One region of the Pseudomonas sp. GW821-FHT09C09 genome, then DNA from elsewhere that is predicted to be linked to it. Evidence: predicted binding sites of a transcription regulator. Region 1 holds the regulator's gene; each other region holds the start of a gene.
The links. Region 1 encodes FliA, which starts transcription of late flagellar genes. Its sites were predicted from a motif close to CTAAAGTTTNNNNNNNNNNNGCCGNTAA; they were not measured.
Positions count from the first base shown of each region.

Region 2: the regulator FliA is predicted to act here: its motif matches at 3,669-3,696, upstream of AC07NR_RS11305 (methyl-accepting chemotaxis protein).
Region 3: the regulator FliA is predicted to act here: its motif matches at 3,551-3,578, upstream of AC07NR_RS06050 (methyl-accepting chemotaxis protein).
Region 4: the regulator FliA is predicted to act here: its motif matches at 3,591-3,618, upstream of AC07NR_RS16500 (methyl-accepting chemotaxis protein).

Region 1 is NZ_JBWKPF010000001.1:117,004-122,098, reverse strand. Features, by position in the region: gene flhF (flagellar biosynthesis GTPase FlhF) at 1-324, shown strand, start outside; gene fleN (flagellar synthesis regulator FleN) at 438-1,268, shown strand; gene fliA (RNA polymerase sigma factor FliA) at 1,265-2,005, shown strand; gene AC07NR_RS00580 (chemotaxis response regulator CheY) at 2,173-2,544, shown strand; gene AC07NR_RS00575 (protein phosphatase CheZ) at 2,562-3,350, shown strand; gene AC07NR_RS00570 (chemotaxis protein CheA) at 3,390-5,095, shown strand, end outside.
Region 2 is NZ_JBWKPF010000003.1:349,641-354,735, forward strand. Features, by position in the region: gene AC07NR_RS11290 (putative bifunctional diguanylate cyclase/phosphodiesterase) at 1-1,106, shown strand, start outside; gene AC07NR_RS11295 (NorM family multidrug efflux MATE transporter) at 1,146-2,540, opposite strand; gene AC07NR_RS11300 (LysR substrate-binding domain-containing protein) at 2,698-3,618, shown strand; gene AC07NR_RS11305 (methyl-accepting chemotaxis protein) at 3,801-5,095, shown strand, end outside.
Region 3 is NZ_JBWKPF010000002.1:219,312-224,406, forward strand. Features, by position in the region: gene AC07NR_RS06035 (alpha/beta fold hydrolase) at 1-374, opposite strand, end outside; gene AC07NR_RS06040 (YqaA family protein) at 460-894, opposite strand; gene AC07NR_RS06045 (DUF411 domain-containing protein) at 894-1,340, opposite strand; gene AC07NR_RS06050 (methyl-accepting chemotaxis protein) at 1,498-3,489, opposite strand; gene AC07NR_RS06055 (hypothetical protein) at 3,865-4,401, shown strand; gene AC07NR_RS06060 (GNAT family N-acetyltransferase) at 4,439-5,095, opposite strand, start outside.
Region 4 is NZ_JBWKPF010000004.1:674,946-680,040, reverse strand. Features, by position in the region: gene AC07NR_RS16515 (TonB-dependent siderophore receptor) at 1-1,824, opposite strand, end outside; gene AC07NR_RS16510 (FecR domain-containing protein) at 1,912-2,922, opposite strand; gene AC07NR_RS16505 (sigma-70 family RNA polymerase sigma factor) at 2,922-3,422, opposite strand; gene AC07NR_RS16500 (methyl-accepting chemotaxis protein) at 3,734-5,095, shown strand, end outside.

The DNA.
Region 1 (5,095 bases):
CTGGTGCTGGCAACCACCAGCCAGAAACAGGTTCTAACCGCCGCTTATCACAGTTACAAGCGTTGCGGGCTCGCCGGGTGCATCCTGACTAAACTGGATGAGACGGCCAGCCTTGGCGAAGTGCTGAGCCTGGCGATCAGTCATGAACTGCCGGTCGCCTACCTGACCGATGGCCCACGGATTCCGGATGATCTGCATCTGCCGCGCCGTCATCAATTGGTCAGCCGCGCCGTCAGCGTGCAAATGCAGGAAGAACCCAGCGAAGAAGCCATGGCTGACATGTTCGCTGATATCTACCACAGCCCGACCAAGCAGGTTGGCTGAGGTAATGAACAGTTTTTGTACCTACATCGATGGTCTGCCACGCATTGTTCCGGTTGTGAACGCGCAGCCAGTAATGTGGCCTCCGTCTATGCAAGACAAGGTAAAGAAATAACATGGGCAGCATGCATCCCGTACAGGTGATCGCGGTGACCGGCGGCAAAGGTGGCGTCGGCAAGACTAACGTGTCAGTGAACTTGTCCCTGGCGCTGGCAGAGCTTGGCCGTCGGGTCATGCTGCTGGATGCCGACCTGGGTCTGGCGAACGTCGACGTTCTGCTGGGCCTGACGCCCAAACGTACTTTGGCCGATGTGATCGAGGGCCGCTGCGAGCTGCGCGACGTGCTGTTGCAAGGTCCCGGCGGGATCCGCATCGTGCCGGCCGCTTCCGGCACGCAAAGCATGGTTCACCTGAGCCCGGCCCAGCATGCCGGTCTGATTCAGGCATTCAGTGACATCGGCGACAATCTCGACGTACTCGTGATCGACACCGCTGCGGGTATTGGTGACTCGGTAGTCAGTTTCGTTCGCGCGGCGCAAGAAGTGTTGCTGGTGGTCTGCGACGAGCCGACCTCGATCACCGACGCCTACGCGCTGATCAAGCTGCTCAACCGCGATTACGGCATGAACCGCTTCCGCGTCCTGGCCAACATGGCCCAGAGCCCGCAGGAAGGTCGCAACCTGTTCGCGAAGTTGACCAAGGTCACGGATCGCTTCCTTGACGTCGCCTTACAATACGTCGGTGCGGTGCCTTACGACGAAAGCGTGCGCAAGGCGGTGCAGAAGCAGCGTGCGGTCTATGAAGCCTTCCCGCGTTCCAAGTGCGCACTGGCATTCAAGGCGATCGCGCAAAAGGTCGACACCTGGCCGCTGCCCGCCAACCCGCGCGGCCATCTCGAATTTTTCGTCGAGCGCCTCGTGCAGCAAACGGCAGGACCTGTGCTATGACCGCCAGCGGTATGAACCTTTACAAAAAGTCGGCGCGTGACGCGCAGTACGAGCTGATCGAGCGTTACGCGCCACTGGTCAAACGCATCGCCTACCACTTGCTGGCGCGGTTGCCGGCCAGTGTGCAGGTCGAAGACCTGATTCAGGCCGGGATGATCGGCCTGCTCGAAGTCTCGACCAAATACGACGCCAGCAAGGGCGCCAGTTTCGAAACGTACGCGGGCATCCGGATCCGCGGCGCGATGCTCGATGAAGTACGCAAGGGGGACTGGGCACCGCGCTCGGTTCACCGCAATACCCGTATGGTCAGCGACGCGATTCGCTCGATTGAAGCTAAAACCGGCCGTGACGCTAAAGATCACGAGGTTGCGGCCGAACTCCAGTTGAGTCTCGACGATTACTACGGGATTTTGAACGACACCCTGGGCAGCCGACTGTTCAGTTTCGACGACCTGTTGCAGGACGGCGAACACGAAGGGCTGCACGAGGATGGCGCCAGTGCTCATCTTGAGCCGTCACGCGATCTGGAAGATGAACGCTTCCAGGCGGCGCTGGCGGACGCGATTGCCAATTTGCCGGAGCGTGAGCGACTGGTGTTGGCGCTGTACTACGACGAAGAGCTGAACCTCAAGGAAATCGGTGAAGTCCTTGGCGTCAGTGAATCGCGGGTCAGCCAGTTACACAGCCAGTGCGCGGCCCGCTTGCGGGGGCGTTTGGGGGAGTGGCGAGCGCGCTGAAGGCAGTGTGGGGACACTGCGAACGAGGCTGGTGCGGTGGTGAACGGCACCGGTCTTGCTCTGTTGTGCTCCAGACAGTCATCGAGTGCTTTGCCGGATTGATTGAAATGGCGCGTCCAGGTGCTGGACGCGTTTAAGACTGCTTGGAGGTCGAATTGAACAAAGACATGAAAATCCTCATCGTTGATGACTTCTCAACGATGCGGCGGATCATCAAGAACCTGTTGCGTGACCTCGGGTTCACCAACACCGTTGAAGCCGACGATGGCACCACCGCCATTCCGGTGCTCAACAGCGGCAGCATCGACTTTCTGGTGACCGACTGGAACATGCCCGGCATGACCGGTATCGACCTGCTGCGTCACGTGCGCGCCGATGAAAAGCTCAAGCACCTGCCGGTGCTGATGGTGACCGCTGAAGCCAAGCGCGAGCAGATCATCGAAGCGGCCCAGGCCGGCGTTAACGGCTACGTGGTCAAACCTTTCACGGCTCAGGCGCTGAAAGAAAAAATCGAGAAGATTTTCGAACGCATCGGCTGATGACGCGCGGGGGAGCTATGGAGCATAAAGAATCTTCACAGGGCGACTTCGAGTCGACGCTGAAAAAACACGCGGTCGAACTGGTCGAAAGCCTTGAAAAAGGCAGGTTCGGCGACGCTGTGCAACTGATCCATGAGCTCAATCAGACCCGTGACCGTGGCCTGTACCAGGAAGTCGGCAAGCTCACGCGCGAACTGCACAGTGCAATCGTCAACTTCCAGATCGACCCGCACATGCCGCAGGCCGAGGAAGTGTCGCAGATCACTGATGCGACCGAGCGCCTGGGCTATGTGGTCAAGCTGACCGAAGCTGCGGCCAACCGCACCATGGATCTGGTGGAAAGCGCCACGCCGGTGGTCAATGGTCTGGCTGATGAAGCCCAGGCGTTGAGTGCCGACTGGGGACGTTTCATGCGCCGCGAAGTCGGGGCTGAAGAGTTCCGCGAACTGGCGCGTCGGGTCGACGGTTTTCTGTCACGCAGCAGCGCGGACAACCGCGCGGTGTCGAGCAACCTCAACGACATCCTGCTGGCCCAGGATTACCAGGACCTCACCGGTCAGGTGATCAAGCGCGTGACCCAACTGGTCACCGAAGTCGAAAGCAATTTGCTCAAACTCGTCCTTATGGCCAGTCAGGTTGACCGCTTTGCGGGCATCGAACATGACCGTGCGGCGATGCTCGCTGAAAAAGATCCACAAAAACATCTCTCGCAGGGTGAAGGTCCGCAGATTCATGCCGATAAACGAGAAGACGTTGTGTCCGGTCAGGACGATGTGGACGATTTGCTATCCAGCCTTGGATTTTGAGTTTTTTTGGGTTTTTAGACCTGTAGGAGCACCCCATTAATGAGCTTCGGCGCCGATGAAGAGATCCTTCAGGATTTCCTGGTTGAGGCCGGCGAGATTCTTGAGCAACTGTCCGAACAACTGGTCGAGCTGGAAAGCCGCCCGGATGACGCAGATCTGCTCAACGCAATTTTTCGCGGTTTCCACACTGTAAAAGGGGGCGCCGGCTTCCTTCAGCTCAATGAGCTGGTGGAGTGCTGTCACATCGCCGAAAACGTGTTCGACATCCTGCGCAAGGGTGAACGTCGCGTAGATGCAGAACTGATGGACGTGGTGCTCGAAGCGCTGGACGCGGTGAACAGCATGTTCAGCGAAGTCCGCGACCGCAGCCCGATTACCGCTGCAACTCCGGAACTGCTGGCCGCCCTGGCGCGCCTGGCCGAACCGCAATCGGCGGATGAGGCTCCGGCTTCGCCTGTGGCCGAGATGATCGAAGAGCTGGTCGTTGAAAACGAAACCGGCGACTCCGGCGACATCACCGATAACGAATTTGAACAGTTGCTGGACTCGCTGAACGCCGTCAAGGCCGAAGCCGAAGCCCCGGCGGCTGCCGCTGCGCCGGCTTCCGACGAAGCGGCCAGCGATGAAATCACCGACGCCGAGTTCGAGTCGCTGCTCGACCAGTTGCACGGCAAGGGCCAGTTCGCGGCGGACGCCGTGGCACCGGCTGCCGCTGCGCCTGCGGCTCCGGCGGCGGGCGACAGCTCGGACATCACCGACGACGAATTCGAAGCCTTGCTCGATCAGTTGCACGGCAAGGGTAACTTTGCTGTCGATGCGCTGGAGTCGGCGATTGCGTCCGTCCCTTCGAATGCAAATGCTGCTCCGGCAGCGGCTGCAGCCGGTAGCGATCTGATCACCGACCACGAGTTCGAATCGCTGCTCGACGATCTGCATGGCAAAGGCAAGTTCACTGACGTTGCCACCGGTGCCGTCGTGACGGCCGGCAATGCTTCTGCTGTTGCAGCGCCTGCTGCCAAGGCCCCGGCCGCTGCGGCGAAACCTGCTGCAAAAGCGCCTGAGCCTAAAGCCGAACCGGCCAAACCGGCTGCCGCTGCTGCACCGGCTCCGGCCCGTGCTCCGGCGACTCCGCCACCGGAAAAACCGGCGAGCGAAGCCGAGACCACCGTGCGTGTGGACACCGCGCGTCTCGACGAAATCATGAACATGGTCGGCGAGCTGGTACTGGTGCGTAACCGTCTGGTGCGTCTGGGCCTGAACAGCGGCGACGAGTCGATGCAGAAGGCCGTGTCGAACCTCGACGTGGTTACCGCCGACCTGCAGACCGCTGTCATGAAGACCCGGATGCAGCCGATCAAGAAAGTCTTCGGCCGCTTCCCGCGTCTGGTTCGCGACCTCGCGCGTCAGCTCAAGAAAGAGATCAACCTGGAACTGGTGGGCGAAGAGACCGACCTCGACAAGAACCTCGTCGAGGCGCTGGCCGACCCGCTGGTCCACTTGGTGCGCAATGCGGTCGACCACGGCATCGAGTCGCCGGAAGAACGCGAAGCCTCGGGCAAGGCCCGTGGCGGCAAAGTGATCCTGGCCGCCGAGCAGGAAGGCGACCACATCCTGCTGTCGATCTCCGACGACGGCAAAGGCATGGACCCGAACGTCCTGCGCGCCATCGCCGTGAAACGCGGCGTGATGGACAAGGATGCCGCCGACCGTCTGAGCGACACCGAGTGCTACAACCTGATTTTCGC
Region 2 (5,095 bases), on a different contig from region 1:
GCCAGCTGGAGGCCGGCGATCAACTGGCGCGCCTGGGCAGCGATGAATTCGCCCTGCTGATCGACACCCGCCGTGCTCCGCAACGGGCCGAATGGATGGCCGAGCGCATCACCGAAGCCTTGGCCGAGCCTTACTGGATCGACGGTGAAAGCCTGCTGATCGGCTCCAGTCTGGGCATTGCACACGCCCGCGCCCAAGGTGGCGCCGATCCATTGATGTGGCATGCGCATATCGCCATGCAACAGGCCAAAAGCACTCAGGGCTGCACTTTTCACATCTTCAACGAACGAATCAACCGTAACGCCCGGAGCATTGCGGATCTGGAAAGCGAACTGCGCCGGGCGTTGCGCCGCGACGAACTGGAGCTGCATTACCAGCCACGCCTGGACATGCAGGACGGCCAGATCGTCGGCCTCGAAGCCCTGGTGCGCTGGCGTCACAGCGAACGCGGCCTGTTGCCGCCAAGCGAATTCGTGCCGCTGGCCGAGCAGAGCGGTCTGATCGTGCCTCTGGGTTACTGGGTGATTTCCCGGGCCCTGCGTGACATGCAGGCATTGCGCGAACGCGGATTGCCAGCGCTGCACATGGCGATCAACCTGTCGTTCCGCCAGTTTCAGGACAGCCAGTTGCTGCCGACGCTCAGCCGCTTGATCGCCGAGCGTGGGGTCGAGGCGCAATGGCTGGAATTCGAACTCACCGAAACCGCCGTGATGCGCCGCAGCGACCTGGTCAAACAAACCATGGACGCTCTCGGCCGCCTCGGCGTGCGCTTTTCGCTGGATGATTTCGGCACCGGGTTTTCGTCGTTCGTGCACCTCAACAGCCTGCCGATCACCTTGCTGAAAATCGACAAGAGCTTCGTCGGCGGCATGGAACAGCGCGAAGAGAACCGCAAGCTGGTGCACGCGATGATCAACCTCGCGCACAACCTGCACCTGGAAGTGGTGGCCGAAGGGGTGGAAACCCGGGAGCAACTGGACCTGTTGCGCGGATTCGGCTGCGATCAGGTACAGGGTTACCTGATCAGCAAGCCGTTGCCGTTGGCGGAACTGGTTGACTATCTGATTGCTGACGCCAGCCAGCCTCCGCTGGGAATTGTGGTCTGACTAAAAGGCTTGCGGGAGCAGGATTGCTCCCGTAGCCCGTCACTCCGGCTGAGCGATCTTGAATCCTCGAGATTGCGGCTCCAGCCGAATCATCCGCTTCATCTTCCATTCGAACGCCAGCGTCAGGCTGATCGCCGCGCAGGCCAGGCCCAGCGCCAGACCCCACCAGACGCCGGTCGGCCCCCAGTGCAGATGGAACGCCATCAACCACGCCGCCGGCGCGCCGATCAGCCAGTAGCAACCGAGCCCGACCAGGAAGGTGGTCTTGGCATCCTTGAGCCCACGGATGCAGCCCATGGCAATCGTCTGCGTGCCGTCGAACAGCTCGAACCACGCCGCCACCGCCAGCAGGCTCACGGCCAGCCGAATCACCTCGGCAAACGCCGGATCGTTATGGTCGAGGAACAAACCGACCAGCTGATTCGGCAGCAACCAGAACACCATCGCAAACCCCAGCATCACCACTGCACCGAAGACGATGCCGACCCGCCCGGACATCCGCGCGTCGTTCAATTGCCCGGCGCCGTAATGCTGGCCGACGCGCATGGTGATCGCATACGACATCCCCGCCGGCACCATGAATGCCACCGAGACGATTTGCAGGGCAATCTGGTGCGCCGCCAATTGGGTGCTGCCCATGGTGCCCATGCACAGCGCCGCGAAGGCGAACAGCCCGACTTCCACCGCGTAGGTTCCGCCAATCGGCAGGCCCAGGCGCCAGAGTTCTTTCAGGTACTGCCGGTTCGGCCGCGACAGGCCCTCGCGCAGCGGGTAAGCGTCATAGGCCGGATGCCGGCGGATATGCCACGCCAGCCCCAGCGCCATGCAGTTGGCCACAATCGCGGTAACAAGACCGATACCGGTCAGCCCCAGTTTCGGCAGGCCGAACATGCCGGTGATCAACGCGTAATTGAGCAGGAAGTTGGCCACCGTGCCGGCGAGGCTGATGACCATCACCGGCGTCGCCCGGCCGATGGCACTGGTGAAACCGCGCAGGGCCATGAAGCTCAGGTAGCCGGGCAGGGCAAACGGCAGGGCGATCAGAAATTGTCCGGCAGCGTTGACGTTGGTCTCGGTCTGGCCGAACAGCAACAGCACCGGTTTCAGGTTCCACAACAGCAACCCGGCGCCCAGCGCCATCAGCCACGCCAGCCACAGGCCGGCCTGGGTCAGTTTCGCGGCACCGATAATGTCACCGGCACCCTGACGGATCGCCACCAGAGTGCCGACCGCCGCGATCACGCCGATGCAGAAGATCGACACGAACGAGTAACTGGCCGCGCCCAGCCCGCCGCCGGCGAGTGCTTCGGGACTGAGGCGGGCCATCATCAGGGTGTCGGTCAGCACCATCAACATGTGCGCCAACTGCGAGGCGATCAACGGCCCCGCCAGCCGCAGGATGGCCCAGAGTTCGGTACGCACAGGACGCTGCATGGTTTCACATCCTTATAAAAGAGGGAGCAAGAGACCGTCGATTCTCAGGGTTTGGCGCGGGTTGCACAAAGGGATAAAAAGGATGGGTGGCATGATTAAAACTCATCCAGAAGCAATTCTGCTAAGTTGGCGCAATCCCGCCATTGGAGCGCTGTGCATGTCCCGTCGTCTTCCACCCTTGTATGCCCTGCGTGCATTCGAAGCTGCGGCGCGGCACAGTTCGTTCACCCGCGCCGCCGAAGAGTTGTCGATCACTCAAAGTGCGGTGAGCCGGCACATCCGCACGCTCGAAGAGCATTTCGCCTGTCGGCTGTTCCACCGCAGCGGACGCAACCTGCAACTGACCGAGTCGGCGCGCCTGCTGTTACCCGGCATCCGTGAAGGCTTTGCGGCGCTTGAGCGGGCCTGCAATACCTTGCGCGCCGAAGATGACATCCTGCGCATGAAAGCCCCGTCGACCCTGACCATGCGCTGGTTGCTGGCGCGGCTCAGTCGCTTCCGCCATTTGCAGCCGGGCAATGAAGTGCAACTGACCAGTGCCTGGATGGACGTGGACTCGGTGGACTTCAACAACGAGCCTTTCGATTGCGCGGTGCTGCTCAGCGACGGGCATTTTCCGCCGGACTGGGAGGCCAGCCTGTTGTTTCCGGAAGAGCTGATTCCGGTAGGCGCCCCCAACCTGCTCAATGACCAGCCCTGGGATGTGGCACGACTGGCCTCCACCGAATTGCTGCACCCGACCCCGGATCGCCGCGACTGGCGCAGCTGGCTGGAGCACATGGGGTTGTCGGATCAGGTATCACTCAAGGGCGGACAGGTGTTCGATACCCTGGAACTGGGGATGATCGCGGCGGCCCGGGGTTATGGCGTGTCCATGGGCGATCTGCTGATGGTGGCCGAGGATGTGGCGCAAGGACGTTTGAGTCTGCCGTGGCCGACGGCGGTCGCCAGCGGCCTGAATTACTACCTGGTGTGGCCAAAGACTCGTCCGGGAGGTGAACGTTTGCGCCGGCTCAGTGATTTCCTTCAGGGCGAAGTTCGAGCGATGGAACTGCCGGTGGTCGCGCGCTTGAGCTGAAACGTTCGAGCCGCCACAATGCCGGCCCCGGGCCATAACCCTGCTGTGCGCTCAAGTATTCGCGTTCACCGCCGAATACGTCCAAGTGGAACCGTCGTGCCGGTTCTGCGCATCACCCCCATTATTAGAATTTTTCCGAGCCGCGATCAGGGAGGATCCGCAGACTCGGCCAGGAGCTGTCCATGTCTCAACCTCGCGCCCGGATCGCCTCGCAGCTGGGCCTTGCGCTCGCCGTGATACTGGCGGTTGTCATCAGTGGCAGTACGGTGTTCGCCCTGCGTTCGCTGGACACCGCCAACCTCGCCACCCGTGAAGAACACCTGGCCAGCGAAGCCCGTCTGCTCGCCGACCAGTTGAGCACCTTCCACGGCACGCTGCGTGAAAGCACCCAGCGCCTGAGCGGGCTGTTCGAGAAGCGCTTCAGCGCGGGCCTGAGCATTCACCCGGACGAGCCGGTCAGCGTGGCGGGCACCCAGACCCCGGGCCTGCACCTGGGCAGCGAAGTGTTGAACAACAACTTCAAGGAAGTCGACGAGTTCAAGCAGATGACGGCGGGCGTTGCCACGCTGTTCGTGCGCAGCGGCGAAGACTTTGTGCGGGTCAGCACCTCGCTGACCAAACAGGACGGCAGCCGCGCCATCGGCACCTTGCTCGATCACGCGCACCCGGCCTACGCAAAGTTGATGGCGGGGCAGGGCTACGTCGGCCGTGCGTTGCTGTTCGATCGTTCCTACATGACTCAGTACACCCCGGTGCGTGACAGCAGCGGCAAGGTGATCGCGGTGTTGTTCGTCGGCTTCGACTACACCGATGCGCAGAACGCCCAGTTCGACAACCTCAAGCGCTTCCGCATCGGCCAGAGCGGTTCCCTGGCGCTGCTGGACGAGCAGAACAAATGGCTGGTCGCGCCGGCGGGCGTACAGGATCCGGATCAAGCAGTGCCGGTGGTCAACGGTCTGGCGAAAGCGCCGGGCAAGGGCCGGTTCTGGAGCGATAAGTCCGAAGACTTCTACAGCATTGCCGTGCCGTTCGAAGGTGGACCGTGGTCGGTGGTGGCGAGCATGCCGAAGTCCGAGATCCGCGAGGTGACCTGGAGCGTTGGCTTCCAGTTGGCCATCGGCAGTCTGCTGGCGATGCTGATCGCGGTCGGTTCTGCGGTGTGGCTGCTGCGCAGCAAGCTGCAGCCGCTGGGTGATCTGGTGCGTCAGGCCGAAGCCTTGGGCGCTGGTGATCTGAGCGTGCGTCTAAGTGTGTCGAGCAACGATGAAATCGGCCAGTTGGCCCGCGCGTTCAACCAGATGAGCCAGGCGCTGTCGACCATGGTCGAGCACATCCGCCGCGCTTCGGAAGAGGTTAACAGCCGTGCCCAGGCACTGTCCGGTTTGTCCGGTGGCGCGTACGAAGGCATGGAGCAGCAGTCCGGCGAAATCACCAGCATGGCCGGTGCGGTTGAAGAGTTTTCCGCAACCTCGCTGAA
Region 3 (5,095 bases), on a different contig from region 1:
GCCGCCAGTTGCTGGAACGTGTACTGGTAATGATCGGGTTTGCTGGAGGTACAGAAACCGATCTGATCCGGGGCGACCACCCGGTAACCGGCCTCGCTCAGGGCCTGGATCGAACTGTCCCAGGTCGCGCCGCAAAAATTCTTGCCGTGCATCAGCACTACGGTGCGTCCGTTGGCCTTGCCGTGGGCGGCGACGTCCATGTAACCCATCTGCAGAGACTGGCCCTGGGACTGAAAGGCAAAGTGCTTGAGGGTGTAGGGATAATCGAAACCCTGCAGTTCCGGGCCATATTGCGGGCCTTCGGCGTGAGCCAGCAGGGGCAGGGCAGCGGTCAACAGCAGGCCGGGCAGCCAGCGGGTCAGCGACACAGACATGGGACAACTCCACAGGAAATCGGCCGATGCTGGAACGGCCGGATTAGGGCGACGTTAAACACAGGCAATGCCGGCGCCCGATCGTTCAACCGAGCCAGCCCAGGGTGAGCATCGCCAGCACCCCATAGCGTGCGCCTTTGGCCAGGGTGACGATCAGCAGGAATCGCCCGAGCGGTTCGCGCATGACCCCGGCGATGAGCGTCAGGGGATCGCCGATGACCGGCAGCCAACTGAGCAATAGCGACCAGTGACCATAGCGCTGATAGTGAACGCGGGCGCGCTCCATGTGCTTCGCGCTGACGGGAAACCAGCGCCGATCCTGAAACCGCTCCAGTCCGCGCCCCAGCCACCAGTTCACCAGTGAGCCAAGGACGTTGCCCAGCGTCGCCACCGCCAGCAGGCCCCAAAGCCAGTAACGATCGCTGACCAGCAACCCGACCAACACGGCTTCCGATTGCAGCGGCAGCAGCGTTGCCGCGCCAAATGCAGCGAAGAACAGTCCGAGGTAACCCGCCGTCATCAATGGGCCGGGTAATCCGCCACCACCACATCGGTACCGTCCTTCTTCAGGCCGATCACTTGATAGGCATCGCTCATGCCATCCATTTCCATGCCCGGCGAGCCCATCGGCATGCCCGGCGCTGCGACTCCGAGCAAGTCGTCACGCTTGCTCAGCGCCAGCACCTGTTCTGCAGGCACATGGCCTTCGACGAATTTGCCGTTGATGATCGCGGTGTGGCAGGACGCCAGACGAGGTGGTACGCCGTGTTGTTGCTTGAAGCTGCTCATGTCGCTTTCGACGTGATCTTCGACCTTGAAGCCGTTGGCTTCCAGATGGCTGATCCATTTTTTGCAGCAGCCGCAGTTGGCGTCGCGGTGGACTTCGATCGGAATGAGGTCGGCGGCTTGCGCCAGGGAGGACAGGAGCAGGGCGCTCAGGGCGGCCAGACGCAGAGGGTTTTTCATGCAGGGTTCTCGACTCGGGTGACGGCCAAAAAGAACGCATTTTGACCGGTTTTTCCGACCGGGCATCAACGGAGTGTTTCCAGTTGATACAAGGCAGGCTGTCAGCATGATCGTAGATCAAAGCTGACAGCCTCCTGAGTGCAAGATGACAAATCCGTCAGCTGACCTTGAACCGCCCCATGATCGCACTCACCCGGCTGTTGGCTTCCAGCAACTGGCGGGTATTGGTTTCACTGGCCTGGCCGCTTTGCACCAGCTCATCCACCATATGGCGGATCTGCACCATGCTGCGGTTGATCTCTTCGGTGACAGCGCTCTGCTGTTCGGCGGCGGTGGCGATCTGGGCGCTGAGGCTGTTGATATGGCTGACGGAACCGGCCATGTCATCGAGTCCGGTGGTGACGCGTGCGGTGGCGTCGGCGGCAGACTGGCAACTGGCCTGGGTGTTTTCCATGGCGCTGACCGACGAGCTCACACCCTGCGTCAGGCGGGCCAGCATTTCGTTGATCTCCGAGGTGCTGGCCTGGGTCCGGGCGGCGAGGGCGCGTACCTCATCGGCAACCACTGCAAAACCGCGACCCTGCTCACCGGCCCGGGCGGCTTCGATGGCGGCGTTCAGCGCCAGCAGGTTGGTCTGGCCGGCGATGGCACCGATCACACCGAGGATCTCGGTAATGCGTTGGGCGTCCTGCTGCATGTTTTCGACTTTGTGGGTAGCACTGGCCACTTCGTCGATCAACGCCACGACGCTGCTGGTCGCTTCTCCGACTACCACCCGCGAACGGTCGGCGTTTTCGTTGGCACGCTGGGTAAACGCAGCGGTTTCGGCAGCATTCTGCGCAACGCTTTCGGCGGTCGAACTCATCTCGTTGATGGCGGTGACGGTCTGGTCGGTTTCCGAGGCATGGCGCAGCAGGATCTGGCTGGTGTGCGCCGAGGTGCGTTGCAGGTTGTCGAGGCTCGAAGCCATGGCTCCGGTGGCCTGGGTGACTTCGCCGATCATGTTCTGCAGATAGGCGATGAAAGTATTGACGGAGTGACCGATCGCGCCGAGCTCGTCTTCGGCACGGATGGTGATGCGGCGGGTCAGGTCGGCATCGCCGCTGGACAGCGAATCAATGTTGGCCTTGAGCGCTTTCATGCGCGCAACCAGTTGGCGAATCGCGTAGACCTGCAACAGCACCAGCAGGATCACCAGCGGAATCTGCAACAGGCTCAGGCTGCTCAGTACGTCGTCACGTTGCGCGGTGAGCATTTTGGTCGGCAGTGCAGTGGCGAGGAACCACGGCGTGCCTTCGATCGGGCGCATGAAGAAGGTGCTGGCTTCACCGTTGTTGTCGAATTCGACGCGCTGGGCCTGATCACGTTGTTGCAAGCCAGCTTTTACCTGACTGGCGAACGGTGAACTGCCGGCCAGTTCGCTGATGTTTTTCAGCACGATCGGGCCGTTGATGCGTGAGCTGTTGCTGATGATCTTGCCGTCGGCCTCGACGATCAGCATTTCGGCGTTGAGGTCTTTTTCCTTGCGCGCCACCAGGTCGTTGAAAAAACCCAGGGTCACGTCGATGGTCGATACGCCCCAGGCGCTGCCGTTTTTCTGGATGGCCATGGCGCAGTTGGTGCGCGGTTCGGCGCTCGCATCATCTTTATAGGCAGCGGCCCAGGCGCATTGGCTGCGCGGGGTCTGCATACCGCCCTTGTACCAGCTCTGGTCGTAGTAGTTGGGGGCTGCGTCGCTGTTCCAGAAAGTATTCACGGCGAGCTTGCCGGAGCTGTCGCGGTGCCAGAACGTGCTGAACTTGTTGCGACCTGCCTCGCGCTGGCCGGGCAGTGGCCAGATACCGCCGCCAAATACTTTCAACTCGCCGTACTGATCCACCAGCCCCGGCAGCACCGTATCGATGGCGGCGCTGTCGAGCAGCGGGATGGTCTGAGTGATGCTGCGCTGCTGCGACTGAACCTTGTTCAGTTCGCCCTGGATCTGTTCGGCGACTTCTGCGATGCGATTGAGCACCACCTGTTCTTCGGTATGACGCAATTTCGGCGCAACCAGTTGGCTGATGCCTACCACGGTCAGGACTGACAACAACAGGATGAAAAGAACCAGAAACAGCGTATAGCGAGCCTGAATGGTACGGAATGCGGGCATGGAGACCGGTCCTTCGTTTCTTGTTAGGGGCGAGGAGTAAAGCAGTAGGGGGATCCCTTACATATCGTCGTTGCGAGGGGAAGCTTTAGGTACTTACGTACTAAAAAGTGCTGAAGCGAAAATCGGCAAGTAACAGACCGGACACATTCAAACTAACCAGCTCGTTCGTTAGAGTAAAAATTCGATTTATACCTGGCTGGATAAATGCCTTAAAGCCAATGGCTGCGGGAGTCCTGTGGGTTTGTATCGAGAATGTACGAAATTTGTAAAAAAGTGAAAAACAGATTGGTGCCATCGGTTTGCCGGCCGATACTCCGGGCAATTCAAGACGTTCCACAAGGATATTTTCATGTTCTTTCCGCAAGGAGCACGCTCATGACCGTTGGTTATACCGGCGCCTGGCAGCCCAAGGCAGGTTTGTTGGTCCGCGATAATTCGCCATCGAGCAAACCGGTTTCGCAGAGTGTCAAGGTCAAGCAAATGCTGGCGAAAGTCGGCAACGATCCGACCGTACTCAACACCCGGGAGATGGACAAGCAGGGGATCCACAAGAGCGTCAAGGGTTTCGACCCGGAAAACGTGACGCCCAAGCAACTGGGTAAACTGACTGACTTCCTGCGCAGTCGGGGACTCATTACGGATATCACGGCGATGACACTGCTCAATGCCGGTGACAAGTTCGATCGTTTCGGCATTCAGAAAGACCCGGACACCAAGTTCAATGCGCTGGAGTATTTCGCCACGCAACTGGACACGATCCAGAACAACAATCTGAAGGGCAACAAGTACGCCAACGGGCTGATTCCCGAGTACAAGAAAGCCATTTACGTGCTGCAAAGCCTGAAGGTCTATGGACAGGGCGGCGACCGTCCGCCTCCGCCGACTGACAAAGGTGTCAGCGCCAAGGCATGACCCTGCAACGAAAAGCCCCCGATAAGGGGCCTTTTCGTTAGTGCGCGACGCTCGCCATTTTCAATTGCAGGTCATCGTGCAGCCGCTGCATCTGCGGGCAAATCAAAGTCAGTGAGGGAGGTTTTGCGCCGCGAGAAAACAACGCCAGCCATCCTGCACCTCGTTCATCCGGCGCCAGTCCGCTGAACATGAAACCCGCCGATGTCAGCGCATGCAACGCGCTATCAAAACCTTTCGCCAGCCTCAGCCTGATTGAAATGAGCCAATGCGCCGGCAGCTCCTGCAACTGCTTGAGCAAACAGCCGTCCATTTTCCTGAAAGTCCCGTCATAACGATCCCACCGCTGTTCGAGATACACCGGTTCACCCACCCATGGCGCGGCCTTTTCCTGCGTTCCGAACACACTGCACATCTGCAGCATGAAGTCTCGGCAGCTGTCGGGCCATGCCAGGGCTGGAAGCGGCCGCCGGTTTCCATCGACAGGTGTGTAGCCGATGACGAGCGACTCCCGTGCCGCGGCGTCATGCGGAGACGGGACACCGTCGGGCAGCCATCCCGTATTGTGAAAGCCGAGGCGGCCTGCCATGCGCTGTGTGTAGGGGTGGCAGGTCACCTGTTTGATCGTCACACCCCGCAATCCCAGCGCCTGGGCATGGATCAACAGTTGGCGGCCCAGACGGGTGGCAATACTCTG
Region 4 (5,095 bases), on a different contig from region 1:
CGACTCCGAGTAGCTGATGTACGGCGCCAGGCCGTTATCGAACAGATATAGCGCTCCGACACGGCCCGTCAGTTTGGTGCGCTTGTCGCTGATCTCGGTGCCGACCGGGCGGCCCGCCTCGGCAATCCGGTTCTCCTCGGACGTCTCTACCCAGTCCTGACGCAGACCCAGCGAGAAGCGCCATTTATCCATTTCAATCAGGTCTTGCAGGTAAACCCCGGTCTGCTCCAGACGACGCAGATAACTGGTCTCGCCGTACATATCGATGGCGGCGTTGCCGTACACCGGATTGAACGCATTGATCGGTGCCAGGCCGCCGCTGGTCCAGTCGACCACGGTTTTGCGTCGCTGGTAATCCGCTCCCATCAGCACCGTGTGCTTGGTCGCACCGGTGAAGAATTCGGCCTGGAGCATGTTGTCGACGATGAACGCATGCAGGCGTTCGTCACCGCCGGTGTAGTAGCGATTCAGCTCGTTGCTGGTCGGCGACGTCCAGCCATAGGCGTACACCTGATCCATATTCACTTTGGAGTCGAGGTAACGGAAATTCTGCCGCGCGGTGAAGACGTCGTTGAAACGATGTTCGAATTGATAACCGAACGACTGCTGATCGCGAGAATAGCCATCGACTCCCGGTTCGCCTTCGAAGAAGTGCGGCGAGATCCGGTTGCCGTTGCGCTGATGAATCGTGCCATCGGCCGGCACGCCACCGTGATAGCCGCCATCTGGGTCATGCTGCAGATAGGCGTGCAGGGTCAGCGAAGTATCTTCGTTGAAGTCGATGCTGACGGTCGGTGCAAGGGCGAAGCGCTTTTCCTTGTTGTGGTCGAATTGCGTGTCGGACTGATCCGTCAAACCGATCAGACGATAGGCGATGCGCTTGTCGTCATCGACCGGGCCGCTGAAGTCAAAGCCGACACCACGCTGGCCCTGAGTGCCCACGGTGGCCTGGATCTGGTGATAGGCCTCGTACAGCGGTTTCTTGCTGGTCAGTGCCACCAGGCCGCCAGGCGAGCTACGGCCGTAGAGCACGGACGACGGGCCTTTCAGGATATCGACGCGCTCGAGGAAATACGGATCGACCTGCATGGTGCTGTAGGTGCCGCTGTCACCCATGGACTTGAGGCCGTCGAGGTAGATGTTATCCACCGAGCCATCGTTGAAGCCGCGCATCGCCACATAGTCGTAACGGTGCGTGGCGCCATAGGGGTTGGTCAGCACGCCGGGGGTGTACCGCATCGCCTGGGACACGGTTTGCGAGCCCTGGTCGTCCATTTGCTCGCGAGTGACCACGGACACGCTTTGCGATGTTTCCAGCAGTGCGGTACTGGTTTTGGTGGCGATCTGACTGTGCGTCGCGTTGTAGCCGTCCATGCTGCCCAGTGCGTTGCCGAGGGCGAAGCCTTTGATATCGGTGGTTGGCAGGGCCAGTGCTTCGGTTTCCGCAATCGAGCGCAGAACGTAGCTGCTGCCGTCCTGGCTGACCGCCTCCAGACCCGAGCCGCCCAGCAGATGACTCAACGCCTGATCGGTCGAATACTCGCCCTGCACGCCGGGTGATTGTCGGCCTTGAGTTTGCTGCGGGGTCATCGACAAGGTAATGCCGGCCTGGCGCGCAAACTGATTCAGCGCTTCGCCCAAGGGCCCGGCGGCGATGTTGTAGCGGTGGCTGCTGACCTCACTGGCGCTCGCCGCGACGCTCAGGTTCGGCAGCAGGCCGACGCCCAGTGCCGTGGAGAACAACGCGGCACGAACGGCGTGGCGCAGAAGGCCCGATTCGACGGTGAAATTCAGAGGGTTCTTACAGGTAACGCGCGCAGTCATTGTAGGTTTCCGTGGCAAGTCGCGAAGGCTGAGTTGAAGTGCTTACTGACTAAGCCGGCCTTGCCATGAAAACCCGCCAAAAAAATTTCAGACTGCTCGTTCCAGCGTTACCCACCAGCGGGTGCGATAGCGCAATTGCACCTGCAGTGTCTGCGGCAGGATCGCCAGCAGCTTGTCGGTGTCATCGAGGCGGAACACGCCAGACAAACGCAGATCGGCGACTTGTGGAGCACAACCCAAGAAGCCTGGACGATAGCGACCAACCTCTTTGAGGAAGTCGCCCAGGCGCATATTGCGCGTCACGATCAGCCCGTCGATCCAGGCGCCGGCATCCATGTCCAGCGGCGGAGCAGGGCGCGCCTGATGGTGGTCGATCAAATAACTCTGACCGGCAAGCACCTCGGTGGAAGCGCCAGCACTCGTCCGCGGCAAAAGAATCGCGACCCGGCCACTGGTGACGCTCAGGCGCGTGCAATCACCTTCCTGACGCAGGATGAAGCGCGCGTCGAACGGCTCATAGGTGCCATGACGGCTTTGCACTCGCAGCGGTCGATCGACCACCGAACCTCCGCCGGCGCCGCAGGTCACGATGATCTCGCCCCGAGTCAGTTTGATCAGCCGCTGTTGCGCCGTGTAATCGAGGTCCACGGCGCTGGCCGTGTTCAGTTCGATCCGCGTGCCGTCAGGCAACTGGAATCCACGACGTTCGCCGGTGGCGGTGGCGTAGTCGGCGCTCCATTGCTGCCAGGCCGACGTATCTCTGGCCAGCCATGCGGCGGAGCCCATCAACAACGCACCGGACAGCAGTTTCAACGCCTGGCGGCGTCCGAGGCCCTGCGCACTGTTCTCCAATGTATTGAATGCCACTTGTGCGCCTGGCACGGCACGCAGGTTGTGGGTCAATTCGTTTTGCAGCGATTGCACCCGCTGCCAGGCCAGTTCGTGATCGTGGTGTTCGGCGCGCCACTGTTCGCATTGGTGGCTCAAGCGCGAATTGCCATGATTGTTGCGCAGGCGCAGCAGCCAGTGGATCGCCTGTTTGACCACTTTCTGCTGTGGCTCGGCGCTTCGGGCGATTGACAGGTTATCCACCGGCATCAGCTTTCGTACCGCAGCACGTAGCAGTGATACAGCGCATCGGCGACGTAGCGCTCCACCGAGCGCAAGGACAGACCCATCTGCTCGGCGATCTGCTTGTGGGTCAAACCTTCGCACTGCGCCAGCAGAAATGCCTGACGCACTTTGGGCTTCAGTCCCTCAAGCATGCGGGCAATGCTTTCCAGCAGCTCAATCACCAGCGCGCGGGCTTCAGCGCTGGGTGTTTCGGCTTCGGGCAAGTGAGCGATGGTTTCCAGGTAGGCGCGTTCGATTTCTTCGCGACGCCAATGGTCGATGACCAGACCGCGAGCGATGGTGCGCAGGAACGCGCGGGGCGCCTTGAGTTCGAGACGCTCGGTGCGTTGCAGCAGGCGAACGAAAGTGTCCTGGGCCAGATCCGCCGCATCGGCCGCATTGCCCAGCCGCGCGCGCAACCAGCCGTTGAGCCAGCCGTGATGACGACTGTAAAGCGCCTGTACTGCAAACTCAGGTGAGGACATGAACGCGACAGCCCGGACGTCACAAATGATAATTAGTCGCATTGTCAGCAAGGGTTACAGAATTTGCAACCGACGCTGCAAAACAGTCATCAAAAAATGCCAGGCGAACGCTCTGGCACGCCGTTCGGCGGGAAGCTGGCAGAAATGCCGTCCATTTCCTACAAAACGCTAAGTTTTCTCCGAATCGTGCCGACAGACTGGTGAGACATGCGTGCACCAAAGTAGAGCAGCCATCAGAACGCTGCCTGCGCTGTACATGGAATGTTGCATCCGGAACGCATCCCCACTTTTGGCATAAGAAGTCCCATGAAATGAATCTCAAGTTCAGCCATAAAATCCTGTTGGCCGCCTCGGGCGTCGTGGTCCTGGCGTTCGCGCTGTTCACTTTGTACAACGACTATCTGCAGCGAAATACCATTCGTCAGAACCTGCAGTCCTCCGTCCAGCAGGCCGGCGATCTGACCGCCAGCAGTGTGCAGAACTGGATGAGCGGACGGATTCTGGTACTGGAAAACCTCGCGCAGAACGTCGCTCATCAGGGCAAGAACGCCGATTTCCCGGGGCTGGTCGATCAACCGGCCTTCACCTCGAACTTCCAGTTCACCTACGTCGGCCAGGCCAACGGTGTGTTCACCCAGCGCCCTGACGCGAAGATGCCGGACGGCTACGACCCGCGTCAGCGCCCGTGGTACAAGCAGGCCGTGGCCGCTGACCAGACCATGCTGACCCCGCCATACATGGCCGCCGTTGGCGGTCTGGTGGTGACCATCGCCATGCCGGTGAAAAAGAACGGCGAGCTGCTTGGTGTGGTGGGCGGTGACCTGAGTCTGGAAACCCTTGTGAAGATCATCAACTCGGTGGACTTCGGTGGCCTGGGCCACGCATTCCTGGTCAGCGGTGACGGTCAGGTGATCGTCAGCCCGGACAAAGACCAGGTGATGAAGAACCTCAAGGACATCTACCCGAACGCCGATGTGCGCATCCAGAAGGGCAACCAGAACGTGGTGCTCAACGGCCAGGAGCGCATCCTGTCGTTCACCCCGGTCACCGGCCTGCCGAATGCCGAGTGGTACATCGGTCTGTCGATCGACCGCGACAAGGCCTACGCTGCGCTCAGCCAGTTCCGTACTTCGGCACTGATCGCAATGTTCGTTGCAGTGGGTGCGATTGCAGTCTTCCTGAGCCTGTTGATCACCGTGCTGATGCGTCCGCTGATTACCATGGGCCGCGCGATGCAGGACATCGCTCAGGGTGAAGGTGACCTGACCCGTCGTCTGGTAGTGGAAAGCAAGGATGAGTTCGGCGAGCTGGGCAGTTCGTTCAACCAGTTCGTGGAGCGGATTCACGCGTCCATTTCCGAAGTGTCTTCCGCGACTCGTCATGTACACGACCTGTCGCAACGGGTGATGGCATCGTCCAACGCCTCGATCATCGGTTCCGACGAGCAAAGTGCACGCACCAACAGCGTGGCGGCCGCGATCAATCAGTTGGGTGCCGCCACCCAGGAAATCGCCCGCAACGCCGCCGACGCTTCGCAACACGCCAGCGGCGCGAGCGAGCAGGCCGATGACGGTCGTCAGGTGGTCGAGCAGACGATTCAGGCGATGACCGAGCTGTCGCAGAAGATCAGCCTGTCGTGCACCCAGATCGAAACCCTGAATGCGAGCACCGAC